4 regions of the Deinococcus peraridilitoris DSM 19664 genome follow, and region 3 is predicted to be linked to each of the others. Evidence: riboswitches for the same ligand, from Rfam matches in the RefSeq annotation. Region 3 holds a riboswitch; each other region holds the start of a gene.
What was found. A riboswitch is a leader RNA that binds a small molecule or an ion and turns the genes downstream of it on or off. The one in region 3 is predicted to bind cyclic di-GMP.
Positions count from the first base shown of each region.

Region 1: linked by a shared signal. The riboswitch ahead of DEIPE_RS24115 (hypothetical protein) and the one ahead of DEIPE_RS24585 (hypothetical protein) in region 3 are both predicted to bind cyclic di-GMP.
Region 2: linked by a shared signal. The riboswitch ahead of DEIPE_RS08920 (hypothetical protein) and the one ahead of DEIPE_RS24585 (hypothetical protein) in region 3 are both predicted to bind cyclic di-GMP.
Region 4: linked by a shared signal. The riboswitch ahead of DEIPE_RS20595 (hypothetical protein) and the one ahead of DEIPE_RS24585 (hypothetical protein) in region 3 are both predicted to bind cyclic di-GMP.

Region 1 covers NC_019793.1:3,104,846-3,112,486, reverse strand. The annotation lists gene DEIPE_RS22420 (molybdopterin-dependent oxidoreductase) at 1-1,007, shown strand, start outside; gene DEIPE_RS15200 (DUF72 domain-containing protein) at 1,053-1,895, opposite strand; gene DEIPE_RS24115 (hypothetical protein) at 2,050-2,544, opposite strand; cyclic di-GMP riboswitch class II at 2,563-2,646, opposite strand; gene DEIPE_RS15190 (hypothetical protein) at 2,730-3,341, opposite strand; gene DEIPE_RS15185 (response regulator) at 3,485-3,928, opposite strand; gene hisF (imidazole glycerol phosphate synthase subunit HisF) at 4,173-4,937, shown strand; gene hisIE (bifunctional phosphoribosyl-AMP cyclohydrolase/phosphoribosyl-ATP diphosphatase HisIE) at 4,934-5,602, shown strand; gene DEIPE_RS15170 (hypothetical protein) at 5,659-5,916, opposite strand; gene glpX (class II fructose-bisphosphatase) at 6,198-7,193, shown strand; gene wrbA (NAD(P)H:quinone oxidoreductase type IV) at 7,326-7,641, shown strand, end outside.
Region 2 covers NC_019793.1:1,813,852-1,821,492, forward strand. The annotation lists gene DEIPE_RS24930 (hypothetical protein) at 1-128, opposite strand, end outside; gene DEIPE_RS08910 (NEW3 domain-containing protein) at 125-2,656, opposite strand; gene DEIPE_RS08915 (FimB/Mfa2 family fimbrial subunit) at 2,658-3,431, opposite strand; gene DEIPE_RS08920 (hypothetical protein) at 3,491-3,976, opposite strand; cyclic di-GMP riboswitch class II at 4,042-4,125, opposite strand; gene pxpB (5-oxoprolinase subunit PxpB) at 4,219-5,721, opposite strand; gene DEIPE_RS08930 (LamB/YcsF family protein) at 5,732-6,502, opposite strand; gene DEIPE_RS08935 (CPBP family intramembrane glutamic endopeptidase) at 6,654-7,454, shown strand; gene DEIPE_RS08940 (autorepressor SdpR family transcription factor) at 7,562-7,641, shown strand, end outside.
Region 3 covers NC_019793.1:1,306,435-1,314,075, reverse strand. The annotation lists gene DEIPE_RS06295 (cytochrome P450) at 1-1,065, shown strand, start outside; gene DEIPE_RS06290 (hypothetical protein) at 1,125-1,778, opposite strand; cyclic di-GMP riboswitch class II at 2,554-2,637, shown strand; gene DEIPE_RS24585 (hypothetical protein) at 2,641-3,285, shown strand; gene DEIPE_RS22035 (GGDEF domain-containing protein) at 3,695-5,455, shown strand; gene DEIPE_RS06275 (MDR family oxidoreductase) at 5,609-6,613, shown strand; gene DEIPE_RS06270 (S8 family serine peptidase) at 6,767-7,641, shown strand, end outside.
Region 4 covers NC_019789.1:387,887-395,527, forward strand. The annotation lists gene DEIPE_RS20585 (EAL domain-containing protein) at 1-402, opposite strand, end outside; gene DEIPE_RS22770 (S8 family peptidase) at 454-1,527, opposite strand; gene DEIPE_RS20595 (hypothetical protein) at 1,536-2,066, opposite strand; cyclic di-GMP riboswitch class II at 2,144-2,228, opposite strand; gene DEIPE_RS20600 (sensor histidine kinase) at 2,422-2,919, shown strand; gene DEIPE_RS20605 (GGDEF domain-containing protein) at 3,062-3,955, opposite strand; gene DEIPE_RS20610 (bifunctional diguanylate cyclase/phosphodiesterase) at 3,991-6,657, opposite strand; partial or broken gene DEIPE_RS25180 (IS982 family transposase) at 6,945-7,119, opposite strand; gene DEIPE_RS20615 (hypothetical protein) at 7,224-7,641, shown strand, end outside.

The DNA of each region.
Region 1 (7,641 bases), 1.8 Mb from region 3:
GCACGCGGCGGCAGGTCACCGGAGCGCTCGTGGGCGGCTCGGCGCTGCTGGTGACCGCCGGACTGACCGGCCTTTTTCGCACAGGCACAAGCCCGGCACCTGCCACAATCGGCGCGGGCGGGGAGTTGCCAGGGGACATCACGCCCGTCAAGGACTTCTATTACGTCTCCAAGAACCTCGAAGCCTTCGATCCGGTGGTCGATGAAGCCAAGTGGCGTCTGAAGGTCAGCGGACTCGTCAAGTCACCTGGCAGCTTTTCCCTGCAGGAGCTGCGCCAGTTCGAGGCGCGCACCATCGAACTGACCCTGTCATGCATCTCGAACCCGGTCGGCGGTCCCTTGCTGGGAAACGCGCTCTGGACGGGCTTCACCGTGAGCGACCTGCTGCGCCGGGTGGGCGTGCAGGGCGGCGCGAAGTACATCGTGTGGCGCGCCGCGGACGGTTACGAGGAGTCCTTGCCGCTCGGTGAAGCCTTCGAGCAGGACGTGATGCTGGTGTACGCCCAGAACGGCGAAGCGCTGACGAACAAGCACGGTTTTCCCCTGCGGGTGCTGATTCCGGGCCGCTACGGCATGAAGCAGCCCCGCTGGATCACCGAGATCCGCCTGACCGACCGTGACGTGCCGGGTTACTGGGTCAAGCGCGGCTGGAGCAAGACGGCGCACGTGGAACTTACCAGCCGCATCGACGAGCCTGCCGAACTGAATCCCAGCGTCAAGGCCGGGCAGCCGGGCACCATTCGCGGCATCGCTTTTGGTGGTCTGTTACCGGTGACCAGAGTCGAGGTAAGTCTCGACAATGGTCAGACGTGGCAGGCGGCGCGTCTGACCGCGCCGCGCTCTCAGCACGCCTGGACCTTGTGGGAGCTGCCCTGGACCCCGGCGCCGGGGAATTATCAGGTGGTGGCGCGCGCCTTTTCGGGTCAGCAGGTTCAAAAGGATCAGGACAAGGACGCCTTGCCTGAAGGCGCGACCGGCTGGCACCGTTTTATCGTGTCGGCGAGCTGAGTCGGCGAACGCGGCAGGCAGGATCACTCCGGCCGCGTTCGACCGTCAATCGTTGGGATACCGGTCGAGGCCGAGTCCGCGGCTCTCCAGGGCTTCGCGCAGCATGGGGATATTTTTCAGGGCGTGGCCTTTGGTGGTGTTCTCAAAGAAGATGTAAAGCTCCTCCAGCTCACCGGCGACCTCGGCAATCTTGTCGGCCCACTCGTCTATTTCGGCGCGGTTGTACAGGTAATCGTGGCGTTCGGCGGCGCTGCCACCTTCCCACCAGGTGCTCTTGTTGCGTCCGTGCAGCCGCAGGTATCCGACTTCCGAGGTCGCGTAGACGCGCGGCTCGGGCATCCCGCCCACGGGTGGGTAGTCGGGGCTCACCCAGATCAGACCGAATTCACCCATGCCCTCGCGCACTTCAGGTTTGTCCCACGACGCGTGACGCAGCTCCACTGCCAGTTCGCGGCCCGCGAAGCGCTCGGCCAGGTCCAGCAGGTACTTGCGGTTCTCGGCAGTGCGGTGAAAAGAGTAGGGAAACTGCGCCAGGTAGGGGCCCATCAGTCCAGCTTCGCGCAGCGGCTCGGGGCTTTGCAGCATCCGGTCGAAATCGGCCGTTTCCGGCTTCCGGGCGTGCGTGAAGACCTGGTGCAGCTTGACGGCAAAGCGGGTTCGCCCCGCGGAGCGGCGGGCCATGCCCTCGAAGGCCTTGAGGCCCGGAATTCCGTAGAAGCTGGAGTTGAGCTCGACAGCGTTGAAGTGTTGAGCGTAGACGCTCAGAAAATCGGGCTTTTTGGTGCCTGCCGGGTAAAGCCACCCTTGCGACAAGTGGTCTGTGTCGATTTCCGACGGCGCGAGCCATTCGTCGTTCGCGTAGCCGCCGGTGCCCATGTAAATGCGCATGAGCCAGTGTAATCCCAAGGATGGACAGCCTACGCCCAAAAGGGATTTCCGGCTCACCTTATAGGCTCGGGCACCGGCAGCCCGGCACCGTTTTCATCGCGTACCGTCTTTCCGATCCGCACGGTTTCTTTCCCATACCGTGGACAGACAACCCTCAGTTCAATGGCGGCAGCGAGGTCTCTTCATCGCCTTGCAGTGGAAGCCGGACGACCTGGAGTGTCAGCTCCAGGCAGGCTCGGGTGCTTCTGGCAATGAGCGTGAAGTGCACATCGCGTCCGACGATGTCTTTGAGTACGAGGGGCCCACGTTCTGGAAAACGCTCGAGGTGGAGTTGCACTTCCACCGGCCATCCGTCGGCGTTCCACAGGCGGGCAGTGAAGGTGGATCCTTCGCCGGGCTCCAGCATTTCGATCAGCTCTACAGGTTGTTCGAAGGTCAGGCGCAGGAGCGTGACGGTGGCTCCCAGTTCTCGCAGCGCAAACGAGGTCAACTGTGGCCCTTGCATGTGCTCGCGGACGAGCAGCCGGCTCCCGGCCGGACCTGACGCCGCCCCGCCGTCCTTGCGGACAAAGACGGGGGTGGCCAGGACTCGCTTGACGTCCTCTCCGGTAATCGGGGCGTTGAGGGTTTCGAGCAGGTTCCGCTTCATGCTGCCTCCCAGAAAGATTGGACGAAAAGCCGGTCGCACCACTTGCTCCCCCCGCCCAAGGTGCCCGAATACAGGGCGAGGTTCAATGCATCTCTTCACCGAGGCAGAAGCCGGATGAATGATGAGGATTATAAGGGAAGTCACTTCCCGGACTTCGGAGTTGATTGGACAGACCTTGCCGTGGTTTATTTGCGCTGACGTAACAATTCACTGAGCAGCCGTGCCATGTCGCCGAGAGCCTGTGGATCGACGGAGCGTCTCTCCGGGCGTTTCTCGACCTGCGGCGTCGACCTGCCGGGAGCAACGTAGGCTTCGTACAGCGGCCGCAGGCCTTCCACCAGCTCTCGCGCGACGCTCTGCAGGGTGTCGCCCGTACCTTTTGCGGGGGCCTCCTCGCCCAGGGTCCAGGGCAAGCTCGCTTCCAGCGCTTGCGCCAGCGCCGTCCACTCGGGGGCACTGGAGGTTTTTCCGTGTGCGTTGTAAACGTGTGCGGCTGCGACGGCCAAACTGAGCAGGGCGTCCTTTGCTGCTTTCGGGGTGTCTGGAGCCGCAGCAATGAGCAGGCCCTGTGCAAAGGCGTCATGCAGGGAATCGGCCAGGTAATCGGCGGCGAAGTCTCCCTCGCGCAGCTCCTGCACCGTTTCACTGGTACGTCGGTAGTGCCGTTCGGTGAGGTTGTCGAACACGAAGCGGCCCTCAGCGTCACGGGAAACGAACTGAATCAGGGCGCCATTGCGCCGTCGACGCCACAGCTCGCCGGGTTGCCGGGGTGCGCGAAACAAGACTAGAGCGGTCATGGCTTCTCCTTACTGTTAGCATGCCGCGTCGCCAGAACCGCTATTGGTCAGTCGACACCAGTTGGCCCGCCACAGGATGCACTACGGCTGCCCGCCCCGCTGCGTTCCCTTACGCCTCGAGATGCGCTTACCCTGCGGCGTCCTCAGCGGACGCGCAGGTGAGGGTGCTCGTTGAGCAGGGCCCAGAACACCCCGATGGTGCGCACGGCATCGATGAACTGGGTGAAATCCACGGGTTTGACCACGTAAGCGCTGGCGCCCTGTCGGTAGCAGTTGGCAATGTCGCTGTCCTCGCGGGACGTCGAGAGCATGACCACCGGAATGTGGCTGAGCCGTGGGTCATTCTTGATGGCCTTGAGGACGGCCAGGCCGTCCATGTGTGGCATTTTCAGGTCGAGCAGCACCACGGTGGGCTGTCCTGCGGGGCGTCCGGCAAATCTGCCGGTGGCGCGTAGGTAGTCGAGTGCTTCCACACCGCTTGCCGCGACGGCCACATCGTGACCCAGCTGGCCTTCCTCGAAAGCAGCTAGTGCCAGCTCCACGTCGTGAGGATTGTCGTCGACCAACAAAATGCGTTTGGCATGCATGACATTCCTCGCTTTCTTTCCGTCGCAAGTGCCGCACCAGGCGTGTGCTGGCGCCGGATGGGCTTACAGTCTACCGGAGGAATACGCGGCAAGGCTCCTCAAACGAGCGACGCGCGGTGGAGTCGACACGGCGGTGGCGACGGTGGACGGTGGCTTCGTTTTGGCAGGCGTGGCCGCCCCGAATGTTCTAGGCAGGCGTCTGCGGTATCCACGGTGGAGTCAGGCCGGGCGGTACACTGACCGCGTGTTGACCAAACGCATCATTCCGTGTCTTGACGTGCAAAACGGGCGGGTGGTAAAAAACGTCCGCTTTTTCGAGGATCACCGGGACGCAGGCGATCCCCTGACACTGGCCCGCGCCTACGAGGAGCAACGTGCCGACGAGCTGGTGTTCTACGACATCACCGCCACTCACGAAGGCCGTCGGCTGATGCTGGACGTGGCCGCACGCGTCGCCGAAGAAGTGATGATGCCCCTCACCGTCGGAGGCGGCGTCACCACCGTGGAAGAATTTCGTTCGCTGCTGCTGGCGGGAGCTGACAAGATCAGCGTGAATTCCAGCGCCGTGCGCAATCCGCCCCTGATCCGCGCCGCATCCGATCACTTCGGGGCGCAATGCGTGGTTCTCTCAATTGATGCCAAGAAGCGAGCGGATGGATCGGGCTGGAACGTCTTCGTGGGCGGTGGGCGCGTCGATACCGGCCTGGACATGCTGGAGTGGGCGGTCCGAGGACAGGAGCTCGGCGCGGGTGAGATCGTTCTGAATGTCATGGACGCGGACGGGACCCGGCAAGGCTTCGATCTGGAAGCCACACGCCTGGTGGCGCGCGCCGTGGACGTGCCAGTCGTCGCTTCCGGAGGCGCGGGGAAGGCCGAGGATTTTTATGACGTCCTGACGCACGGTGAAGCCGACGCCGCGCTGGCCGCGAGCGTCTTTCACTTTGGCGAACTGACGGTGCCCGACGTCAAACGGGAATTGAAGTTTCGTGGCTTGCCGGTGAGGCCATGAGCACGCTCAGCTTCGACGACGTCACATTCGATGAGCGCGGCCTGGTGCCCGTGGTGACGCAGGACGCTCGCACCGGAGAAGTGCTGATGCTGGCGTGGGCCAACCGCGAAGCTCTGCAGCGCACGCTGGAGTCGCGCCAGGGCACCTATTACTCGCGCTCCCGCCAAGAGCTGTGGGTCAAGGGTCTCACCAGCGGCCACACCCAGCGGGTGCGCCACGTCTCCCTCGATTGCGACGGCGACGCCGTGCTGTATCAGGTGGAACAGGTCGGGCCGGCGTGTCACACCGGCGAACGAAGCTGCTTTCACCGTTCGTTGCCGGGAGAAGGCGACTCGTCGCAAGGGAGGGGCCTGGACGGCGTTCTGGAGCGGGTATATGCCACCATCGAGACCCGGTTGCGCGAGCAGCCCGAAGGCAGTTATGTGGTCCGCCTGCATGCGGGCGGCCTGGACCGGGTCCTCAAGAAAGTCGCCGAGGAGTCGGGCGAGGTACTGCTGGCCGCCAAGAACGGTGACCGGGCAGAACTCGCCACCGAAACTGCGGACCTGCTGTTTCACCTGCTGTTTGCGCTGGCCGAGGTGGGCGTGACACCCGCCGATGTAGCGCAGGTGCTCGAGGCGCGTGAAGGCAAAAGCGGTCTGCGCGGTCCGAAGGAAGCAGGCTGAGCTTCGGCGTTCCGCTGAAGTTATCGGTGCTTGTTGCGACGCAACGAAGACGCGCTTCAGGAAAGAATCTCTACCCGGTCAGCCGCCTGGTTCAATACGTCGTACACCACCATCAGGTTGTCCGGGTGGGCATGAGCGTGCTGCCGACCGACAATTTCTCCGTTGCAGATTGCCACGAAAGTGGGCGTGCCATTCAGATTCTTCCATTCGAACGTACACCCGAGGTCGTCGAGCTCACGCAGCATGACGGCGTACTCGGGCGCGGCAATGGTGTCGCGCCACGTGCGGTTCAGATCCGGCAGGCTGTCGTTCATTCCTTCAGGGTAGCGAGCCCGGCGCACTGCCTCGCTTATGAAATCTTGAGCGGAATGTCACCGCACCAGAGTTGCTAGGGTGCAGGTATGCGGGAATTCTGGGATTACTGGTGGCGCTTTCTCAAATTCACGGTGGGTGCCTTGGCCGTACCAGTGCTGCTCTACCTGTTGCTGTTGTGGCTGGGCATCCTGCGCTGAACTGGTGCTGCGGTAGGTTGCAGCAGAGTAAAGACTTCTTCATGACTACCAAACGATCGTTTTGGGCGTGTTAGCTTGGGGACATGAAAAATGCCGTCAAGTTCACCGACATGGAGCGTGCGCTGGTGCTGGACACGGTACGTGTGACCGAACAGGCCGCGCTCGCAGCCTCTCGTTTCGTGGGCAAGGGCGACAAGAACGCCGTGGACGCCGCAGGCACCGAAGCGATGCGCGCAGTGCTCAACAGCCTGGACATCGACGGAACGGTCGTGATCGGTGAAGGAGAAATGGACGAGGCGCCCATGCTGTTTATCGGCGAACGTCTGGGCGGACTCAAAAACACGTATCCCGTGGACATCGCGGTCGATCCGGTCGAGGGCACCACGGTCACGTCGCGGGGCCTGCCCAACGGGGTCGCCGTCATCGCGCTCTCGGAAAAAGGTGGGCTGGTGCACGCACCCGACATCTACATGGACAAACTGGTGGTGCCGCCGCCCGCGGCGGGCCGTGTGAGCCTCGACTGGCCGGTCGAAGCGAACCTCAAGGCACTCGCCATGAGCCTGAACCGCCATGTCGAGGACCTCTTGATCGTGGTGCTGGACCGCGAGCGTCACCAGCCCCTCATCGCCGACATCCGCAAGGCGGGCGCACGCGTCAAGCTGATTGGTGATGGTGACGTGATCGGTGCCCTCGCGGCGGCGGTTCGGGGTACGGGCGTGCACGCGCTGATGGGGTGGGGCGGCGCTCCGGAAGGTGTCCTGACAGCAGCGGCCATGAAGTGCCTGGGTGGCGAAATTCAGGGCCGCTTCGTCGCCGAGGACGAGGCTCAACGTGAGCGCCTGCAGAAGATGGGCGTCTCGGAAACCAAAATCTACAAGACAGAAGACCTCGCGCCCGGCGACCAGATCGTGTTTGCCGCCTCGGGCATCACCGACGGCGACCTGCTGCAGGGCGTGCGGCGCTTTGGTGGCGGCGCCCGGACCCACTCGATTGCCATGGGTCATGCCAGCCGGGTGGTGCGCTTTATCGACTCGGTACATCTGGAGGACGACGGAGCCCGCGTCATTCTGCGGGTGTGACAGCTGTGGGAGAAATGGGGGCTATTGGCCCCCATTTTTGGTGGCACTCGCGGATCCCGACGCACTTCAAGATATAAAGCTGATTTTAGGCGCCTCTTAGAAGAAGCAGCCCTTTGTCAGGAAAGCTGGGACATGCCTCAACCCAAACTGGCGATCATCTACTACAGCACCTACGGCACCAACTACACGATGGCGCAGACGGCTGCCGAGGCCGCACGTGCAGCGGGCGCCGAGGTCAAGGTGCTCAAGGTTCGCGAAACTGCCCCGCCCGAGGTCGTGCAGGGACAGGGCCCCTGGGCCGAGCACCATGCTGCGACGGCCGAAGTGCCCGAAGTCACCCTGAACGACCTGGAGTGGGCCGACGCCTATCTGTTCAGCGTTCCCACCCGCTATGGCAGCCCGGCCAGCCAGATGCGTGCCTTCATGGACACCACGGGCGGATTGTGGT
Region 2 (7,641 bases), 510 kb from region 3:
CTCGCCAGCACCTTGGCTGGTAAATGTTTTGACGTTGCCCGCGGAAAGTGCCTACAAGCCAGGTCGAGTACGCTAGCTTGGCGGTAGAACGTGTTCAGCGACTTCTTTTGGTCTTGACGTAAAGTCATGGTTTGCCTCCCGGGTTCTCGATTGGGCCCGTCGCCGGGACGCTGGGCAGGGGGACAATTGGGCTGGGCACAATCGTCGGATTTTCCTCTTGCATCTGAACGACACGAGGTTTGCGCGCAAAACGCAAGGACAACTCTGTACGACCTGCGGCGAGATCCACGGTGTCGGGCAGTTCAACGGTCAAGCCCTTGAACTGCGCGGGTGCAGCGGGCGTGACGCTCAATTGGTAGCTGCCGATTGGCAAATCTCCGAAGGTCAGGCGGCCAAGGAAATCCGACGTGGCCTCAAAGCGGCCGAGCTTTCCCTCCAGCGCGACACGGATGCCGGGCAGTTCCAGCGGAGCTTCTGCTTTCTCTCCGACCACGTAGGACACGAGTCGCATGATGGTGCTGGTCGCGGGAACGCAGGTAAGGTCGTGCCGGGTAATCTGGCGACCGAACACGGGGATGTTACGAGGCGGCGTGCACCATTGGCCCGCCGGCGCGCGCAACAGAACGAGCTGGTCGCCTTGCACGAGTGCTGGAAAGCGGTACGTTCCGCTCGCGTCGGTCACCGCGAGATACGATTGTGCCTGCACGGTGAGGCCTGGAATGCCCTGGCCTTGACGGTCAAGGACGCGCCCCTCGAGGCTCCCCATATCTGTGCGCTGGTACAGGGGCAGGGCGAACGGCACGCGAGCGGTCACGCGAGCCTGGGTGCTGGAAACAGGGCCGAAGTTTTGGGAGAGACTGATCCGCAGCGAGTTGCCGTTCGCCAGGGACTTATCGACTTCAGCATTTAAACCAAATCCGCTCTGTGAGAAGTCGGGCCGACTGACGCCGGCGCTCACCCGTAAGCCGTTCTCAGCCTGCCAGCTTCCCTCAATGCTTCCGCCCACGCGGCTGGTGCCGCCGAGTAGATCGAACGCCACGTTGAGCTTGGGTTTGAGGATGATGGTGTTCGTGCCGCTGGTCATGGGATAGTCGAGACTCGCGGAGTACCGCAAGGCGTTCGTCGCCTGAGCGCCCGCCTGAACGGTCCGTTCATTCGTGAGTTCCTGTTTGAGGTGTCCCCAGTCGAACTTATAACCGGCACCAAAGCTGGTCTTTATGGTGGTTTTCTGGGTGGTGAGTTGTTCGGACCACGTCACTCCGGCGCGCAGCTCCATGCGGGTGTCCCGCACCTGCAAAGCGAATTCTGCGTCCCTGGCGGTAACAGCGTTCGCGGTGACAAGGTTGACGCCACCACGCAGGTTTGCCCCGACGCCAAAGGAACTCACCTGCGCACCCAGGCGCAGTTCCGCGTCTGCACGCCCGGTGGGGGTGCTGTCGAAGCCGGGCATGCGGTAACGAGCGCCTCCACCCACCCGCTGCACGTTCAAAGCGTTGTCGTTCAGGGTTACGTCGACGTCTCCCTTCACGGCAACGCCGTCACCTCGCACACCCAGTTCCCCGCGGGTGGTCACGCCCGGTGTAACTGCCTGCGCGGCGAGGGTGGTCGTCACACCTCCAGCAGCGAGGTCGACAGCCACGCGCGCGTCACCCCAAGCCATGCGCTGGCCGAGTTCTATACCGGCGACAAGTTCACCGGGACGGTCACGACGCAAACCGGCGTACGTGCGGAGATTGCCAAGGCCTGTGTTGTAGATTTCACTCTGCAGCGCCACTGCCGGAGGGCGGACAGTGAAACTGGAGAAGCCGGGCGTGGTGGGCCCCAGGCTAACGCGGACATCTGGCGTGCGGACTTCTGCTTCGAAATGACGAGGCTCGACGCTCAGGCGCAAGTTCACGTTCGGCGTGAGGGGGCCGGACACGGAAAAGCGAAACCGCAGACCGTCATCCCCACCGACGACCTGCACTTCGCCGGGAAGGGTATGCCGGGCGGTACCCGCAGCGGGCGCGGGTGAGAGGACATCCGCGCTGATACTCTGCTCGGCCGCGGCACCCGAGGTGCGCGCACGCAGCGTCACGCTGTGTTTAGCAAAGTGCGCTGGCACGGATCCGGAGACCCGCACATCCTGGATTTCGCCGGGGGCAAGAGTCAGGGTGGCCGGGGTCACGCGTGGCTGACCCTGGCCGGCAGCACTAAGAGCCACCTGGGCAGGCGCGTTGCCGTCATTGCGGACCTGGAAGGTTGCCTCAGCCTGTCCGTTTGTGGCACTCGCGGACAGTGCTCGCACGTGCAGGGCGTCACGTTGTGGGACGCGCACGCCCATTTCAGTCCGGACGTTATTCACGCTCACCATCACGGTGTGCGTGCCGGCGGGAGTACTGCGGGGGACACGGACGACGACCATTTCTACCCTCGCTTCACCTGGCGCCAACGTGAGGGTGCCGGGTGAAACGAGTACCACCCAGCCTGCGGGCAGGCCGAGTTGGAGTTGCACGTCACGCGACTCCGGACCCTCGTTGCTCAGATGAACCGCGAGCGTGGCCGTTTGACGTTCGGTGACCTCGACGACGCCACCTCTCAGCTGAAGCTGCGCGCTGGCATTGGGCAGCAACCCCAGCGTGAGTGCCAGTACAAGCGCTGCCCGCCGGACAAGCACGTTATCTCACCTCGACCTGGTAACGCGCTCCAAAAGCGTGATCCTGGGCCTCGTCGTCGGCTATGACTACCAGGGTGTACTTGCCATTCGGGAGATCCAGGGCGAAAGTGTCACGCAAGGACGTGCCTGGGTACAGGCGACGGTAACGGCTTGTGACGGTCGCGGCGAGCTTACCTTTGTCATCGAAGGCTTCGAGGGTAAGCTTCCGGACGATCCAGCGTTCGCTTTCGGCGTGCGTGTCGACACTGAAGGCAAGCTTTCCCTGTTCGTCACGCAGCAGTTGTGGGTTGTTGAACCGCACTTTCGTGTCCCCACCGGGCAGGTCAGCGACGACCTGCACCATGAAGCTGATACGGTTGCGGACCGTGAGGCCGCTCCCCGTCGCGGGTGGCAATTCCGGCGTGACGTGAATGGCACTCCAGTACGTCCCGATGGCGTTCGCGGGTGCGGTCAGGGTGTAATGGACGACCATCTTGGATTTTGCTGGGAGCGTGACTTCGTGGGTGTCGAGGGCAATCCACTTGGAGTTGGAACGAGGGAGGGTGCCAGCAGGATCATGACTAGTCGTACCGTCTGCCTGGAAGTGGTAGTCGGTGAGCGAAATGGTCGCGCGGGCTGGAGCTTCGGAAGGATTGGAGAGTGTGAGCGTGCCCTTGTAGACGCCACCGGGCGCGAGCGTCGTGTGATGGGTGAGTGCACCTTCCAGGCGAACTTCCGCGAGGGCAGTAGCATTTAGGGTGAGCGCTGCGAGGGCGAACAAGGCTTTGTTCATCATGGGCACCTTCGTGAAAAGCGCGTCTGACCCAGAGGCCAGACGCGCCTTTATCGCTTGATTTACTCGTCGGCGAGGGTGTAGGTGACGGTGACGTCTCCGCCAATGAAGCCTTTGGTGGCCGTAAAGCTGTAGGTAAGGGCTGCAGCGTCTTGGGTGATGAACTGGGTAATTCCGGTAACGAGGGCCGCTTCAGCTCCCAGCGTCTGGGTGGAGCCGACGCCGTTAGGGTCGCCAAGGGCGGCGGTAGGGGTGAACGCAACACTGCCGGTTACGTTGGTGGGCACGCCCGTAGCCTTGACGAGAACTTTGCGGGTAGTGACGCCAATCTTGTCCTCAGCGTGTGTGCTGTAAGCGAGCGTGGCATTGGCGTTAGCGAATGCCTTCCCAAGTTCCGTGATAGAGATTGTTACTGGTCCAGCCACCACAATCGTGTCTTTGATGTCGTTGGTCAGGGTGACGGTGTTGGTGGCAGGGCCCGCGCCAGCAAAGGCGGTGGTAGCGGCGCCGAGGGCAAGGGCAGCAAGAACAACTTTAAGGTTACGCATGTAAATACCTCTTTTTAGGCACCCAATCGTGGGTGTAAAGGGTTCACCTCTCTGAATAGAGGGAACAGACGAAAAGCCGGTCGCACCACTCGCTCCCCCCGTCCCAGGTGCCCGATTAAAGGGCGGGGTTCTTCGCGTCTCCTCGTCAGAGGCTTTCTCTGAACGAAGTACCTGTAATATACGCGAGGTTTCTCACAGAACTCTTACAAGAATATTCCGCATGTTGGTTCTAGACTTCGTCATCAATTCGGCAGTACGCGAAACCGCACCCGGCCGCCCGGCCGGAGCTGCGACGCCCGTGTAAAGTCGCCGGGATGCAGCAGGGCCGGCTTGTCATAGCCACCCAGCGTTCCCCGATCGTGCAGCAGCAGAATCGGCGTGCCGCCCGGCGTGACCTGCACCGCCCCGATGGGCACGGCTTCCGACAGGATCTCCCCTCCCGGTACCGGCGTTCCCTCGAACTGCACCCCGGTGCGGTCGGCCGTTTTGACGGTGAAGGTGCCGCTCGCCAGGGCGCGCAGAGCGGCGGGCGAGGCCTGCGGGCCGGGCAGCAGGCGCAGCACTTCGGGGTCACGCGCCGGGAAGTACGGCGTGAACGAGAACCCGGCCTGCACCGGGCGAGGCGCGGCCACGCCCAGCACGTCCCCCCGGCGCAGGGGTCGCCCCACCAGGCCGCGTAGATCGACCGAGGCGCTGCCCAGAAACGAGCGCGATTCGAACCCGCCCGCCACCGCGAGGTAGCCACGAACACCGAACGGCGCACCCGCGAAGCGCAGGGTGTCGCCTTCCCGCACGGTGAAGGTGGTGAAGGGCGCCACGGGCCGGTCGTTCAGCAGCGGCGTCATTCCGTACCCGGCGAAGACGGCGCTGCCCGTTCGCAGGGCCCGCAGAACCGGACCCTGCACGTTCAGTTCCAGCAGCGGCGTGTGCGCGTCGTTGCCCACCAGCCGGTTCGCGAGGCGCGCCAGGGCGGGGGCCTGCGCGCCCGTGCGGCTCAGGCCGAAGCGCCCCACCATCCGGCGGCCCATGTCGACCATCAGGTCGAGCAGACCGGGCGCGGCAACCTCAAAGAGCGGGAGCTGCGGCGATGCGGGCAGCAGCTCCAGCGCGGGCGGCTCGGGCGGAATGTCGCCGCCCGATTCCTGAAAGCGCACCTCGTCACCGCTTTCCAGCAGAAAGGGTTCCGGGCGGTGCGGGTCATACAGGCTCACCAGGGTGTGCCCCAGCAGGTTCCAGCCACCCGGTGACGCCAGCGGGTAGATGCCGGTCTGCGCGTTGGCCATCGCCACCGAGTGGGCGGGCACCCGCGCGCGGGGATTGGGGCGGCGCGGCAGGCGCAGATCGGCGTCTACCTCACCCAGAAAGGGAAAGCCGGGGCTGAATCCCACCGCGTAGACCCGGTAGGCGGCGCCGCTGTGCCGCCGCACGAACTCGTCGCGCGAGAGCTTCAGGCGCGCGGTGACTTCGGGCAGGTCCTCGCCGTCGTAGCGCACGGGAATGGTGACGGTCCGCCCGGGCTCCTCGGTGCGGGCCTGCGCCCCCTGCTGCGCGGCCCAGCTTCTCACGCGCGCTTCGTTCACGGTGGTGGGGTCATATTCGATGTACAGGCTGGCGTAACTGGGAATCAGGTCGGTCACGCCGGGCAGCGGGTGTTGCAGCAGACGGCGGGTCAGGGCCTGCAGGCGCGCGTTGGCCTGCGCGTCCATCCGGTCGGCAAAGCGCAGGTAGAAGCCCAGGACGCTCAAGCGGGCCTCCTCAGCGCTGCGAGTGCGCGCGGACCCGCACGCCCTCGGCTTCCAGGGCCTGGCGCACGGTGCGCGCGATGTCAGGCGCTTCGGGGTTGTCACCGTGAATGCAGAGGGTTTCGGCCTGCAGCTCGACCCAGCCGCCGTCCAGGGCCTGCACGCGGCCCTGCGTGACCATCATCACGGCGCGGCGGGCCGCCTCGGCGGGATCGCGGATGACCGATCCCGCCAGGTCGCGGCCCGCCAGACGGCCGTCGCTCAGGTAGGCGCGGTCCGGAAAGACTTCCAGTACCACGGGCAGACCGAGTTCGCGCGCCACGCGTTCCATCAGGCTGCCGCTCAGGACGAAAAAGGGCAGGCCAGGATCGTAGGCCTTGACGGCTTCGGCGACGGCGCGCGCGGTCACTTCGTCGCGCAGCATGCGCAGGTACAGCGCGCCGTGCGGTTTGACGTGGCTGAGTCTCAGGCCCCCTGTCTGCACGAACGCCTGCAGCGCGCCGATCTGGTAGAGGGTGTCGGCGTACAGTTCGTCTGCTCCGGCGGCCAGGTCGCGCCGTCCGAACCCCACCCGGTCGGGGTAACCGGGGTGCGCGCCAACCGCGACGCCGTGTTCGCGTGCCAGCGCGACGGTGCGCTGCATGGTCAGGGGGTCGCCGGCGTGAAAGCCGCAGGCGAGGTTGACCGAACTGAGAAAGGGAAAGAGTTCGTGGTCGCGGCCCATCGGCCAGGCGCCGTAGGACTCACCGGCGTCGGCGTTGATATCGACTTGCATTTCGGTCATGGAGTCTCCTGTAGAGCAAGCGGGGTCTGTTCAAACTTTACCCGAGCGCTCTTGGACTGGAAGGGGAAGGTCGCGCTTGACATTCTTTGGTTAATTCGGTATTTTCCAAATTAGCAAAATATCAAACAATCACCAGCTTCCCAGGAGACGCATGACCAGCCTGAACGCCCCTACCTCCAGACCCTTTCTGCGCGCCTTTCTCAGCCTTTACCCGCTCGGTCTGCTCGGCGTGCTCTCCCTCGTCCCCACGCTCGGCCCGACCCTCTCCTCCCTGATGGCGGGCAGCACCGCCCCCACACCACCGCTCGCCCTGCTCATCACGCTGGTCGTCGCGCAAAGCGCCGTTCAGCTCGGCGTGATCGTCGCCCTCGGCACGATCGTCTCCCCTGCCCTGAACAGCCGCTCGCTGCTGCTCGGCCGGACCCTCCACGGGCAGCCCTTGTGGCCCGCGCTGCGCTCACAGCTTCCCCTGGCGCTGCTCGGCACGGTGCCCGTCGTCCTGGGCATCCTCCTGCTCGACCGCGCCTTTCGCCCGCACCTCAGCGAAGCCTGGCAGAGCGCCGTGCAAAGCCAGACCGTCACGCTCGCCTCGCGCGCCAGCGCCCTGCTCTACGGCGGCGTCACCGAGGAACTGCTGATGCGCTGGGGCGTGATGTCCCTCATCGCCTGGGCGCTGTGGCGCACCCTGCAACGCCGCGCCGCGCAACCCGCGCCCTGGGTCTTCTGGACGGCCATCATTGTCGCCGCGCTGCTCTTCGGGCTCGGTCACCTGCCCGCCGTCGCCAGCCTCGCGCCCCTCGATCTCCTGCTTGTCGTCCGCACCATCGTGCTGAACGCCATCGGTGGACTCTGGTACGGCTGGCTGTTCTGGCGCCGCAGCCTCGAAGCTGGTATGAGCGCCCACGCCTTCACGCACGTTCTGTTCTGGCTGCTCGCGCCCCTCGCGGTCTGAGGCCAGAGCGCTTCTCCTTCACATTTTTCCGCAGGAGCACCCATGCCCCCCACCCGCACCGCCCACCTCGAGCGCCAGCCGGCCAATCTGGCCTCCAGGCTGCACGTATGAACGACGTCTTCAAGGCCCTGGCGGACCCGACACGACGTGAAATTCTGCGGGTCCTCAAGGAAGGCGAGAAAAGCGC
Region 3 (7,641 bases):
TGGCTGCGTCAGCGCCGTCTCGCCCAGCCCGCCTTTCACCGTTCGCGCATCGAAGGTTACGCCCACACGATGGTCGAGTTCGCCGCGCTCGAAAAACACGCCTGGAAAGCCGGCCAGGTCCGCGACATTCACGACGACATGATGCGCCTCACCCTCGACATCGTGAACAAGACGTTGTTCAGCGCCGAACGCGGCGCACAGGCGACCCGAACCATCAGTGCCTCCGTCGACACGGTCCTGCGCGAATACGAACGAATGCTGCGCGGCCTGCCGCGCTTTGTGCCGCCCCTGTCGCGGCGTTCCTTTGCGCGCGCCACCGGAGCCATCCACGACCTCGATCAGGTGATCGGGCAGGTCATCACCGAACGCCGCGACAGTGACCTGACGCCTCCGGACAGCGGCGACCTGCTCTCGATGCTGCTCGCCGCCCGCGACGACGCGGGCCTTCCCATGCCCCACGGGCAGCTTCTCGACGAAGTCAAGACCCTGATCTCAGCCGGGCACGAAACGACGGCCAACACCCTGTCCTGGGCGTTCACGCTGCTCGCCTCGCATCCGGGCGCCGAATCCCGCTTACAGGCCGAACTCCATGACGTGCTGCGTGGAGCCTTGCCTTGCCTGGGAGATTTGCCGCGCCTGCCTTACCTCTCGGCAGTCATCAAGGAAACGCTGCGCCTGTATCCGCCTGCCTGGTCGGTACGCCGTGTGGCCCGCGAAGCCTGGGAAGTGGGTGGCTACAGGCTGCCCGCCGGCGCGCCCATCATCATGAGCCAGTACGTCACGCACCGCGACGCGCGTTTCTGGGAGCGGCCTGACGATTTTCTCCCGGAGCGCTGGCTGCCGCGTGATTTCGAGCGTTCGCTGCCCCGCTACGCCTACTTCCCGTTTGGTGGGGGGCCACGGGTGTGCATCGGTCAGGCCTTCGCGCAGATGGAAGCGGCGTTGCTGCTGGCCACCCTGGCCCCCGGTTTCCGTCTGCGGCTGCTCGCGCCCCCACGCTTTGAGCCCTCGATCACCCTGCGGCCCAAGGGCGGTCTGAGGATGCGCCTGTCCGAGTGGCGCTGAGCTGAAACGAAACACTGCGGGCTGTGCCCGCAGTGTTTCGTTTCAGTCTTACCGCCTGTTCAGGAGAAATTGGACAGCGTGATCGAGGTTCCGCCAAGCGTGAATTGAATCGAGCAACCGGCCAGCTCGTCCTTGTCGGCCAGAATCTGCGCGCCTGCGCTGGCATGGTTCTGGCCGCCGGACGTCAAGATGTTGATGGCCTGATCGGTGGCGGCGCGGTCCGCACTGACTGACAGGGTGTGCTGGCTGACAGCGTAGGAGGCCGAAGCCAGCCCCGAGGACGTTTTGGTGAGGGTCACCGTCAGGTTCGGCTGGCCGCTCAGAATGGCCTGGCCGGAAGCGTCAGAAACGGCCGCGCTGAAGCTCTGCACGGTCAGCTTGACGTTCTCGGGAAAGGCGCAGGTGCCTGTCACGATGGCCCTGGTCAGGCTGACCTGCAGCTTCATGGCGTGCGGCCGCATCCCGAAGGGAACGTCACTCGGGTACTTCAGGTCGGCAAAAGGAGAAGGCGGGCTGGTTTTGCTGGTGTCATACTCGATGCTGCCCCGCACGGCTGCCGGCTGCAGGGCGCTGGAGCTGCTCAGCTGTGCCCCGTCGAGGTTGGCAGGATTGCTCACCGTCTGTGGGGGAACAAACGATCCGACGATCGCGCCGCAGCTGGCGAGTAGGGGAAGGGCGGCCCAAAGCAGGCTGGTTTTGTGAAAAGTGATCATGTTGTCTCCTCGTGCGGTCTCACCATTGGCTCGCTTCACCCCAGGTGACCGGATAAGTGGGTGAAGGTCCTCGCCTCCGAGGTGCGGTTACACGCGTTCAGGCATGAGATGCCTGAAGGAAACATTAACATTCCGACACGCCGGACTGGATGAGTCTAAAGCGGTTGTCCGCCGAAGCCTGCCCTGACAGCAAGCTCAGGCGACGTCTGGACCGGGAGGGTCAGGTTGACGCCGCTCACGGTCTGAACGAGGTCGGGAGCGCTCACCTACGCCCCAACTGACCATGAGACGGCGGCAGGGCTCGCAGTGTTGGTCAGGTACACCCTGCTGTAGATGTTTCTAGACGACAGAGAGGACGTACCGCGGACGTCCCTCCACTGCAGGCGGTCAGGGCAGCGGTCCGCAGGAGAGCAGCGTGTGGGTGGATTTGGGCATGGTTGTCCTTATCGATTTCGCCGTTGAATTGCGTAAGAAAATGGAGTTATCAGCTGCCTGCCGTGGTGTCTCAAGTCAGGACTTGTCACCTACCATGAAGGCCGCCATAAGACTTTACGTTTCACGTCTTTCTGACATGGGAAAGGGGTGGTGGCCATCCCTGCGCCTGAATAGCGTTTTCACGACATCGCCGTCACATGGGTGATTAAGTTCCCTTGGGCTCCCGTCAGAAAGATGTCAGACGAGTGAGAGCATACTGAGAGCGTTCGTGGATGGGCTGGCAGCTCAGCACGACTGCAACCCACACCCGCGCAGGCTCATTTTTTCACTCCGCCTGCCCCGCCCTCCTGAACGCAACGACCTGTCTTCCTTACCCGGTCACCCGGAAGACGGCGAGCGAATGGTGAGACCGACCAGGAGAATCAACATGCGTAAACTCGTTACGATTACCGCCGCCCTCGTCCTTGCTTTCGGCGCTGCCAGCGCGCAGACTACCGAAACGGCGACCAGCACCAACAGCAGCCTCGCGCACCTTGTGGCGTCCGGCAGCGTTATCACCCTTGTTGACGCAGAGGGCAACCTGGTCGGCACCGTCAACGTGGATGGCACCATCACCCTCGAAGAAGGCGCGGAGCTCAGCAGCGCCACCAGCGTTGTCGTGGGTGAAACCACCTACGCCCTGGCCGGCAAAGTCACCAGCAGCGGCATGATCTTCGTCGCCCAGACCAATGCGCAAGGCCAGACGCTGAAGCTGCCCCTGGTGGCAGCCGTGAACCGTGCCGCCGCCGCGGTGCGCGCTGCAGACGCCAAGGCCAAGCAGGAAGCCGCCGCCAAGGCAAAGGCTGAGGCCGAAGTCAAAGCGGCGAGCGTGAAGCCCAGCACCACCGGCAAGCCCGAAACCACCGGCAAGCCGACCGTGACCGGTGCGGGCGCTTCAGCGAACGGCCTGACCAACGAGAACGCGGCAACCGGCGCGGACAAGTCCAGCGCCGGAATCAGCACCGCGACCGAAGCGGCCGGCAAAGCAAAGGGTCCTGCCGGCGCTGCGCCCGTGACCGCTCCTCGTCGTTAAACTCCTCTTCTGCGCTCTTCCTCGGGTACCGAGGAAGAGCGTTTTTATATCCCGTTTACATCTCGAAAAGTTCCGCTTGGCATCCCACGGGCCGCCCGCTCCTTTGCCCACCAGGCTGAGAATAGGAGCTTTTGGCGCGGTGGTTTCGTGGCGGCCATAAGCCGACGCTGCTACGGCCCTGGGGCTGGCAGGTTGATTTTCCGGGGCAACAGGCTCCCGCAGCGACCTGCAGTGTGCCGGGCGTTACGCGCCGACCTCAGGCGCCTCGATTCTCGTCGTAATTTGAGAGACCTCGCTGTGGGAACCTCGGACTATATCAAGCGAGAATGTAAGTATTCTGTGAGAAGCTCCGTTGCAGAATGCGGCGCATGAGCCAGGGCGCCAACATCCGGGACAGGAACTGTCTGCGATGACCGGCTGCCAGACCGAGCTGGAGACCTTGCGCCTGGAACTCGCGCAGCGCAATCAACTGATTCGTGATCTGCACGACGAACTGAGCCGTGAACGTCAGCGGGGACAGGTGCTGTATCAACTCAGCCGCACGTTGGACCTGCAGCGGCTGCTCAGCCTGCTCGACGACACACTCCAGCGTCTTGGCCTGTTCGACGCTTATCTGATCACCTTTCATGACGTCAAAAGCGGCGGGCTGATTTGCCGCCAAGTTTACTTGCCGGCCAGTTTTGCCGGAATGCAGGCTTTGCTCAAAGATCACCGTTTCAGCGTGGAGGAACCAACGCCCATCGCCCGGGCCTACCGTGAAGCGCAAACCGTAGTGATTCACCTCGAAGACATCGATCAGAGTGACTCCCGTTTGCGTCAGGGTTTCGAGTGGTGGCAGGCGACTTCCCTGGCGGCCATTCCAATTCCCTACGCCGACGGGGTGATCGGTGTGATCAACGGTTTCAGACAGCACGGCCGCATCGAACGACAGCAGCTGCAGGTGCTTGAAGAGCATCTGGAGCTGTACAACGCGCCGTTGCGGCACGCCCTGCTGCTCGGTGAACTCAAGCAGGACCAGGCCGCCGTGGAAGCCGCGTTGGAAAAACACGCCTATTTGCTGCGCTTCATTACGGAAATCAATGCGCTGACGTCCGTGCAGCGCATCTTCGAAGTGACCCTGGAGCAGCTGCTGCCTGCCTATCACTTTGATCTCGCGGTCCTGGGGCTCGTCGAGGACGGGGTGGGTCTGGTCATCCGGCAGGTCAGTATCCGTGACCCTGGTCACGAGGAACTGCGGCAACGCCTGCTCGGCCTGATCCGTGAACCCGCACCACTCGACATCACGTACGGCGCCAGCGTGTACGCCTTGTTGCAGAATACCCCCCTGCTGATCGCCGACGCTGACGCGGTGCGCCACCTCCCCATGACCCCCGCCGATCGGGCAGTGCTTGAGGCTGTGCCCGAAATCCGGACGATCCTGCACACGCCGATTCGCGAACATGGTCGGGCCGTCGGAATCCTGTCGTTGATGAGCCTGTCTCGAGTGCAGGTGCCGGATGCCAAGGACCAGGAGCTGATCGAACTGCTGGCATCTTTCGTGGGGACGGTGATTACCAGCGCGCAGTTGTATGAGGTCGTCGAAGGCCAGAAAAGCCAGATCGAGGCGTTGAACCGCGAATTGCAGAAAGACATCAGTACGCTGGATGAAGCGGTGCGGCGCGACGCCCTGACAGGCCTCCTGAACTTCGGAGCGTTTGGCAGTGAACTTCAACGGCGTATCGACGAAGCCCAGCATGATCCGGAGCAGGCAGCACTGTCGGTCGTGCTGCTCGACATTGATCACTTCAAGGTGCTCAACGACACGTATGGTCATCTGGCCGGCAACATGGTGTTGCAGGAGCTGGCGCAGCGCCTCGGGCAGGCCCTGCGGTCAGTGGACGTGGCCTGCCGTTTTGGTGGAGAGGAATTCGCGGTGATCCTGCCGCAATGTGATCTGGACGGTGCGCTGATGATCGCGGAGCGTTTGCGGCAGCGGGTGAGCGGGCAGCCTTTTCAGGTGGATGGACGCTCGCTTGTGCTGACAATCAGTCTTGGCGTGGCGAAGCGTCAGCCTGGAGAGGGCGGAGAAGCTTTGCTCGCTCGGGCCGACGAGGTCTTGTACCGCGCCAAGACTTTGGGACGCAACCGGGTAGAGTTGAGTGTCTCTGGGGAAGATGAAGCAGAGAACTGAGGCTGAGCCTCAGCGCGTGTGCGTTCTGCCCTCATACCAAACACGAACGTGAGCAGCAGGCCATCGAGGCTGGGAGCAACGCCACGTGTGCAGGCCCGAAAACTTCATGGGTACCTTTGGCGGCGCCTGTGCAGATGTGGTTTGATCAGCCTTATGACAACTGCTGTTCCAGATGCGTTTCGGGCACTGATTCTCTCGCAGCAGGACGGTACCGTTCAGGCCAGCCTGCGTGATGACCTTCCCACTTCTGAGCTGCCCGAAGGTGACGTGCTCGTGGCCGTGGAGGCTTCCAGCCTGAACTACAAGGACGGCCTGGCAGTGCTGGGCCGCCCCGGCGTGGTCCGCAGCTATCCGATGGTTCCTGGTATCGATCTGGCCGGCACGGTGCTGGAGTCGAGCGACGAACGCCATCAGCAGGGCGAGCGGGTGCTGGTAACCGGCTGGGGCATGGGCGAGCGCCATTGGGGCGGTTATGCCGAACTGGCCCGCGTGCCTGCCGACTGGCTGATTCGCATTCCGGAGCGCTTCAGTGCTCGTGACGCCATGGCCGTCGGTACAGCCGGGCTGACCGCCATGCTGTGCGTGATGGCCCTTGAGGAGCGCGGCCTGACACCCGGTGCGGGAGAAGTGGTCGTGACCGGCGCCGCAGGCGGGGTGGGCAGCGTCGCGGTGGCCCTGCTGGCAGCGCGCGGTTACACGGTCGTGGCGTCCACGGGCCGCGCCCAGGAACAGGATTATCTGCGGCGCCTCGGTGCCCACACGGTGATCGGCCGCGAGGAACTGCTCGCGCGGCGCCCGCTGGAACGCGAACGCTGGGCCGGGGCCGTGGACAGCGTGGGCGGCGACGTGCTCGCCGGGGTGCTGGCGAGCCTTCGGTACGGCGCGAGCGCCACGGCCTGCGGCCTGGCGCGTTCCAGCGAATTGCCGACCAGCGTGCTGCCATTCATTCTGCGTGGCGCGAGTCTGCTGGGCATCGACAGCGTGATGTGCCCCGCCGAGAAGCGTCAGGAAGCCTGGCACCGCCTGGCCGGTGAACTGCCGGGCGTGCTGCTTCAAGAAGGCGTAACCGAGCAACCACTGAGCGAGGTGCCACGACTGGCGCGCGAGATTCTGGAGGGTCGGGTGCGGGGACGCACGGTCATTTTGCCACGCGCCTGAAGGCAGGCAGGACAAAGAACCCAACGGTAGATTAACTTTTTCATTGCCTCAGCACACGCTGTCTCCAGCGGACTTTCATATAGTTCATATCAAAGCACAATGCGACGGCGCTTTCCGCAATGTCGGAAGGTGGTCCGGGAGTAAGGAGTTTGCATGAAGAACTGGTCCTACTCGGCCGTCCTCAGCCTTTCCCTGCTGCTTGCCGCTTGCGGCAACACCAACCAGAACGCTTCACAGGAGCGGGTATCCGCTGCGGGCGCGGCGGGTTCGGCGTCTGCCTCGCATGACTTCACCGAGGTGATGCGTGGCCCGGAAGTCAGCCGTGATTACGCCATCATCACCTTCAAGAGCCCTCCGGCTGCCCAGTACGAAGGTGGCCAGGGCAATCTGGAACGCACCAAACCCGAGCGCGGCCGCAAGCTCGACCCGAACAGCGGAGCGGTGCGTGCCTACGAGAACTTCCTGCGCAACGAGCATGCCGCTTTCCGTGCCTATCTCTCGCGGGTCGCGCCCGGCGCGTCGGTGGTGCGCGACTACACCCTCACCCTCAACGGTGTGGCGGTTCGCACGAACGGCGCTTCGCTCAGCACGCTGCGGTCGGGACCGAACGTGCAGGACGCCGCCTACGTGACGCTCTACCGGCCCATGATGAACCGCAGTCTCTCGCAGATCGGGGTGATGAGCACCGAAGGTGTCCGCACGGTTCGGGAGGACGGAAGGGGCGTGAAGGTCGGCGTGATCGACTCGGGCATCGACGACAGGCACGAGTTCTTCAACTGTAAGGGCGATATCCAGCACAAGGTCTACGCCTCGGGTGTTGCGGGCGGCGGCACCGCCATCGTGGACGACCACGGCACGCACGTGGCGGGCACCGTCGCGGGATGCGAAACGGTGATCGGCTCGGGACCGCTCCAGGGCAAGAAGCTCAGCGGTGTCGCGCCTGCCGCGCAACTCTTTGACTACAACGTGTTCCCGGGTTTCGGCGGTGGTTACGTGGCCTTTGGCGGCAGCGCCTTCAGCCACGACAT
Region 4 (7,641 bases), on a different replicon from region 3:
TGCGGCGAGCATGGAGGCGCGCTTGCGGTCACTTTGCTCATCGATAATGCCGAGTGCTTTCAGCAGATAATCCAGAGCGAAGTTGTACTGGCCGAGGTCGGTGTAAAGAGCGCCGAGGTTGCACAGAATGGCCGCTTCGCCGTTCAGGTCGTGCGTTTCGCGGCGCAATTCAAGCGCTTCACGCAGGTGAAAAAGAGCGGCGTGACTGTCGCCGTGCGCATGCTCAATTCGGGCCATGCCATTCAAGGCTTTGGCCAACAAAGCGCGATCACGCGTATCACGCGCGATACTGGCAGCCTGCTCGAACAACAGCATGGCACGCTGATCGTCCAGACCGCATTGCGACAGGGCTTCTTCCAGGATGGTGTGGCCAGCGTAAGGTGTAGGCAGGCGATTGGACATAGACACCCTGACAGGAGCGTGGCGTGCCACGCTCCTGTCTTCTTGAAACTTTTATTTTGGCTGAGCCATCAGGTTTGCGACGTCCAGACGGCCTTGTTGACTGCTGCTCTTCAACGTTTCGCTCAAGCGGCTCGCGTTTGCGCCCTCTGCAAGCGCGAGGGCGACCGCGCCACTCACCAAGGGCGTGCTGAAGCTCGTTCCGGAGGCGTTCACGAGACGCTGGCCAGGGTAAGCAGTGGTCATGTTCACACCGGGAGCGACGACTTCACTGCCGGCATTGCTCCAGCTCACGGCGTTTCCAGCTTGATCGACTGCACCGACGCTGAGCGACATCCGACCAGCGGCATCCGGGTTCCCCATATGCCAGGCGGGTGATTGTGGCTTGGACTCGCCTGCGTTCCCACTCGCGCCGAGCACAATCACGCCTTGTTCGGTCGCACTGACGATGGCGTCACGCACACCGCCCGTCGAGGTGCTGGTCCCGAGGCTCAGATTGATGACCCGCGCGCCTTGCGCGGCCGCGTCACGAATGGCTTGCGCGACGGCCTTGTCAAGGCCACTCCCATCCGGGGAGAGGACACGCATGGGCAGGATCGTCGCGGCTGGCGCGACTTGACGGATGAGGCCGGCGACGGCGCTACCATGACCATAAGCCAGGTCGTGGTCTCCCCCCTCCTCACGCGCACCCTGGCGATTGTTTATGTAGTCATGGCCAGGAAGGAGGGCGCCTTTGAGCATGGGATGCTCGAAGTCCACGCCCGTGTCGATGACCGCGACAATCACCCCTTGCCCCATCTTGGACGCGAGGTCCTGAATGCGGTCAAGTCCGATGAGCTTGAAGGCAGCGCTGTTTTCCGGGGCCGGTTGAAAGGTGCCGTCAGCCCACCAACGCGAACCGTCCGCCCACCAACGGGTGCCGTCGGCCCACCAGCGCGAGCCGTCCGCCCACCAGCGCGAGCCGTCGGCCCACCATCGGGAACCGTCCGCGATGAATACCCGAGTATCGCCCAACGCGACGCTTTGAATCTGAATGGGGGTTGAAGGAGAACCAGCCGGGAAGCCAGCGTATTGTCCGCATGCGGCGAGGCTGAGGAACAGGGGAATGAGTACGGCGCGGTTGCGCATGAAGCTCCTTAGTCAGCCGCGTGCTTGACAGCGGCCGTGCTGGTGTAGGTAGCGATGTGCTCGAGGATGGAGGTGAAGTTATCTGCCTTGAAGGAGAACGTTCGTGCATGGGCAGGCGAACCTTCCGGAGCAATCTGTACGCGGAAGTGGTCATCCTGGCGCAGGATGCGGGTCATACTGCCGCTGTGCTCGATGGTATTCCAGGTGGTTTGAAATGCAGGGCAGCAACTCATCAGCTTCCTGAACAGCCACCGGTCGTAAATACTCAGTTCGCCGTTATGACCGACCGGCATGATGAATGTGACGGCCCATCCGCCCAGCGCGGCGTTGCGGTACTGGGTGGAGATATGCTCCGCCTTGCTGCGCGCGTCATGCATGATCCAATCAAGTGTCTGCGTCAAGGTGTTGTGGTCCTCGAACTGCCACTTTTCTTCATCGCTTTCAATGCTGATGCTGCTCGTGGTGAGGGCGCCCGTCCGTTCGATCGTGACCGTCAGCGGAATGCCCTGGTCGTTGTCCGTGCGGGTAATTCGTTGCACGGTGCCTCCTGTTGACTCTGGCAAAGGCCGCTTCCAGGGAAGACGGCAGCGGTGCTCTCCGGGGTAAGGCGGAAAGCGTGACTAATAGCCGGTCGCACCACTGGCTCCACGCGTCCCAGGTGCCCGTGTACAGGACGACGCTTCAAAGCTTCTATCAGTCAGAGAGTCACTCTGTCCTGATGACTTCAGCATAACAAACCGTGATTTCGTTGTAAATGTGAGATGGAAGTTAGAAGACTGGACGGTCCGAGCCTGTGGGCTTCCTGAGGTGCACCTGTTGTTCCTCTACGGGGTTCAGAACTCCGAGAATAACCGGCAGTGCTTCAGGAGTTGCTTCCAGGTTCTGACCTTGCACATGCGAGGGGCGAGCAAACTGGAGGCAAGGAAGGGAAAGCGACGAAGAACCTGGACTGTCGACGTCGACGAAGCCGTTGTGCTGGCCGTTCTGCGGAGCGAAGTCAGCGTTGCCCAAGCCGCACGGCGGCGTGGCGTCAGCGAGCGCCTCCCGGTGGTGAAGGGTGACCCGCTGCTGTGGTGTCAGTCGTTCGAAAATCTGCTGTCCAACGCGGTGAAGTACACCTCGAAACGAGAAATCGCTTGTATCGGGATTCAGGCAGAAGTGAAGGGTGAAAGCGTCGTTTTTTCGGTGACGGATAACGGTGCGGGCTTCGATCCGCGCTTTCAGAAACGGCTTTTTGATGTGTTTCAACGCTTGCATCGCAAGGATCAGTTCCGGGGAGCCGGGGTGGGACTCGCAACGGTACGGCGGATGGTGGAGCGTCATCATGGCCGCATCTGGGCAGAAGGGCGCCTGGGTGAGCGGGCCACGTTTTACCTGCAACTCCCCAGATAACGCCTCGCAGCACATCCTCTGCCGGACAGCAGGTCATTCAGCCTGACCTGTCCGAAAGAGAAGAACGGGAGTCTGCAGGTCTGCTTTTCTACTTGGTGCCCAGCAGTAAGCTCGCGACCCCATACTTTGCCGTCCTTGAGCCTCAGCGGCAATCCTGGATGACGAAGCGGTTCTTGCCTTGATGCTTGGCGTCGTACATCGCCCGGTCGGCACTCGAGAGCACTTCCACGGCGCTCACGCCTTTTGATGGCACCACAAAACCCAGGCTCGCTCCAACCCGCACCTGCAGTCCTTTGAGGCTGAAGGGTCGTTCAAGCGCCTGCAACGCCCGCTTCGCGACGGCTTCCACCACCGAGCAGTCCTCCAGTTCCCGTAACAGCAGCACGAATTCGTCTCCCGCCAGGCGAGCGACCAGGTCTCCCTTGCGCACACTTTCGCGTAAGCGGATGGCCACATGACGCAGTAATTCATCCCCCGCTTCATGGCCCAACGAGTCGTTGACGCGCTTGAAGTCATCCAGGTCAGCGAATCCCACCGCGAATGGCGAAGAAGCAGAGTGTTGGATGGCGAGCTGCAACGCCTCCAGGAACGACGCGCGGCTCCCGAGTCCGGTGAGGTCATCCGTCTGGATTTTCTTCTCCAGGGCCCGCTGGAGGCGCACCCGGTCCGTCACGTCAGTCTGTACACCCACGAAGTGCGTCACACGCCCCTGCTCGTCATGGATTGGGGCCAGGTTGAGGGCATTCCAGAAAGGCGTGCCGTCCCGGCGGTAATTCAGAATCACGACGTCCAGGGAAAGGCCAGCACACAGCGCCTCACGCATTTGTGTACGCGTGTACGCGTCCGTACCGGGGCCTTGCAGGAAGCGGCAGTTGCGTCCCAGGATTTCACTGGCCGGGTAGCCGGTGAGCGTTTCGAAAGCCGGGTTGCAGTAGAGGATGGGAAAGTCACCGTCCGCCTGGGTGACGATGAGGCCGTTGGTCGCGGCATGTACGGCGCGCGTGAGTATCTGCGAGAAGTCGGTGGGGGTGTGCATGCTCCTCCTCTGCTCAGGTTAGCTGCCGCGTTCGTTCAGGGCCTTGAAAGCACCTGCTCGTGACGTTCAGTCAGCCAGTGAAGTAAAGCTTCGCCGGTCATGGCGCGCGCGTACAGCCAGCCTTGCAGGTAATCCACCCCAGCATCTCGCAGGAAACTGGCTTGCTTCTCGGTTTCCACGCCTTCAGCGACAACCTGTAAGTTCAACGCCCGCGCGAGACCCACCATGGTCCTGACGATCATGGCGTCCGTACCAGTCGGGTTCTCTCCAACGTCCTGCACGAACGAGCGGTCGATCTTGAGGGTCTGCACGGGAAACCGCTTGAAGTACGCCAGGTTCGAATGACCTGTGCCGAAATCGTCCACTGCGAGGCGTACACCGAGTTTCCGCAGGCCTTGCATGGTCAGGGCGGCATCCTCAGCACTCATGATGCTGCTTTCCGTGATTTCCAGCTCCAGCAGACTGGGATCGAGCCCTGCTGCTTCGAGGGCAGCCCGGATACTCCCGAGCAGGTGCGGACTGCTGAACTGCCGGGCGCTGAGGTTCACCTGTCCCCGCAAGCCTGGAGTGCTGACTTGCAGCGCCTTCAGCTCCCGGCAGGTTTCGTGCAGCACCCACTCACCGATCGACATGATCAAGCCGGACTCTTCGGCCAGGGGAATAAAGGTCGCCGGGGACACACTGCCGTACCGCGGGTGCTGCCAGCGCAGCAGGGCTTCAACGCTGTACGGTCGCGCGTCCCCGGCGTGCACGATCGGCTGGAAGTGTACGCTGAGTTCCTGGCGTTCCAGCGCGCGGTGCAAGGCATTACGCAGACTCAGGGTGCGGCGGTCGGGGAGGCTGGGGCCAGTCGTGAAGCGTGTCCAGCCGAGGTTGTCACGCTTGGCGCGTTGCATGGCCGCGTTCGCGAGGCTCAGCAACGCTTCGGGATTGAGCGAGTCACCTGGGAAGAGCGCCCAGCCGGCGCTGGCTGTGACGAACAGTTCCTCACCTTCCACGACGAATGGCGTATGAAAGACTTCCCGGGCGGTTTGAGCCAGGGAGGCCAACGCGCCGTCCCCGGAGAGTTGCGGGGCGAGCAGCACGAACTCGTCGGCGCTGACGCGACCGACCGTGCAGTTCACGGGAAGCGCTGTCTGCAGACGCGCGCTGATCTGTCGCAGGACTTCATCTCCTCCGGCTTGCCCGAGTGCTTCGTTGACACGTTTGAACTGATCGACATCCAGCAGGCCAACCGCGACGAACTCACCGGTTCGTACTGCGGTCCTCAGCGCGTGCCCGAGGAGCTCGTGAATCATGGTGCGGTTCGGCAGGCCGGTCAGTGGGTCGTGGAGTGCCTGACGGCGCGTGGCTTTTTGTGCTTCATCACGTTCGATCAGCAGCGACGTCAGTTGCGCTGCGTCCTGCAGGACCTCCACTTCGGCGGGCGTGGGGGTACACGCTGCGGGTGCGTACACGGCGAAGGTGCCGAGCACTGCCCCGGTTTGATCGAGGACGGGCATGCTCCAGCAGGCCATGAGTCCGCAGGTGCGCGCGCCATCACGGTACGGCAGCCACTTCGGGTCGGTCATGATGTCGGGGGTGATGGTGAGCTTTTTGCTGCTGGCCGCCGCGCCACAGGATCCGACGTTCGGACCCGCTTCGATGCCTTCGATGGCCGCCAGATACGCGGCAGGCAGGCTGGACGGGGCACCGTTGAAGAGTCGTCCGTCACGCAGGCGCATGATGGCGGCCGTCTTGCCGGGCAGCTGGTTTTCGATCATTTGGAGCACGGCGTGCAGAACGCCGGGCAGTGGCGCGGTCGCAATCGCCATTTCGAGGATGACGCGGCGGTCCTGCTCGAGGGTTTCACGGCGGCGTTGCTCGGTCAGGTCGCGGATGGTGAAGAGTTGTCCCTGCTGGCGGGCGTCCGGAGCGAGGATGTTTGTGATGGTCAGGGCGACGTGGCGTTCGCTGCCATCACGCAAGCGATGCGTGACCTGTCCCGTCCAGGAAGCATTCCGGGCCAAGGTTTCCTGGACTTCGCGTTCTGCTTCCGGGCTGGGCCAGCGGGCGGTGAAGAGTTCACTCGCGGGTCTTCCGAGGATCTCCTCGGTGACGCCGTACAGGGTCTGCGCGGCCTGGTTGAGCATGGCCACCCGCCAGTTCTGGTTGAGCACGACGAGGGCGTCGTCGATGCTTTGCAGTACGATTTTTTCGTACTTGAGGCGGTGCAGGGCGTTGCGCAGTTCGAGTTCGCTCGTAACGGACGCGGCGAGCTGCTGCAGGAACTCGGCGTCCTCGAAGCTGAACGCGCGAGGTTGGGTGTCGACGACGCAGAGGGTTCCGAGTCGGTGACCGCGGGGGGTGATGATGGGCGCGCCGGCGTAAAAGCGGATGTGGGCCTCTCCCGTGACAAATGGGTTCTGGCTGAAGCGTTCGTCCTGGGTGGCGTCCGGGATGATCAGGGGGGTATCGGCGTGCAGGGCGTGCGCGCAGAAGGAAACGTCGCGGCTGGCTTCGCGGTCGTCGAGGCCGACGCAGGCTTTGAACCATTGGCGGTCCTGGTCGATGAGTGAGATCAGGGCGATGGGCGCGTGGTAGTGCGCGGCGGCCTGCTTGGCGAGGCGGTCGAAGGCGTCTTCCGGGAGGGTGTCAAGGATGGCGTAGCGTCGCAGTTCCGCGAGGCGCGCTTGTTCCTGTAGAGGGGTGAGTGCGTTCATGCTGGACGTCGTGAGGTGGGCACCTGAAGCTCTGCCCTTTCAAGGAAGCCTAGCGCTTGATGAAGACTTCTTCATGATTCATTTCTGTCGTGCAGCCTGCCTCACTCACAAGCTCAGCGACCTGAATTTCACAGGCAACGCATCGGGTACATCCGCATCAGTACACTCGACCAAAGCCTCGACCTCGCGTCGCTGCCGGTGGTGCTCTGGGGCAGTGAGAACCGCTGAGGGCGTGCTATCCAAGAACCGCGAAGGGGGGTGCATCGGGAAGGGACTGATGGTGAGGAAGCGAGATCACGGAAGCTGAGGTTGTAGGCCAGGATCAGCAGTGCGACCTTGAGCCGCAGACTCGCCAGCGTCTTGACCTGCCCCAGCGCAGCCCCATACCGAAGAGGACCGAGAAAGCCAGTTTGATGAACTTGCAGCAGGGTATTTGTCCTTCCAGCAGGGGTCAGGCTGCCTGCGCATGACCCAGAACATCACGGCGGCCTGGCGGCGGGGGCTCCTTTCAGCGCGGCAGTGCGAGCGCCTGGCATGGATGGTGAATTACCGAGACGGCGCGCGTCATGCACACGCGCGCCGACGTGATGGACGCCGCACGTCAGGCGCTGGCGCTGGAGGTTCTGGTGTGTCATCAGGCAGTGGTGACGATCAAGGGCAGCGCGGCCGACGTCCCCGTGATGTTCGACGAGGCGTACGAAGCAGTGGGGGCGCTGGTCAGGTTCGTGCAGCAGCCACCGGATACCGAACCACTCGCCGTAACGCGATCAGGAATCGACAGCCTGATAATGGACGGTGAAAGTTGGTGCGAGATCCTGGCGGTGCGCGATGCACGCCGGAGAGTCAGCGCCGCCCTGCGCTACGCAGCGCACTGGGCCTGGCACCGAAATGACGCCGCGGCCTCCCTGAATGCGTTCACGCCCGAGGAGCTGGCGGACATCAAGCAGCGAGCCGTGGATTTCGCTGCCCGCACTCAGGGAGGCC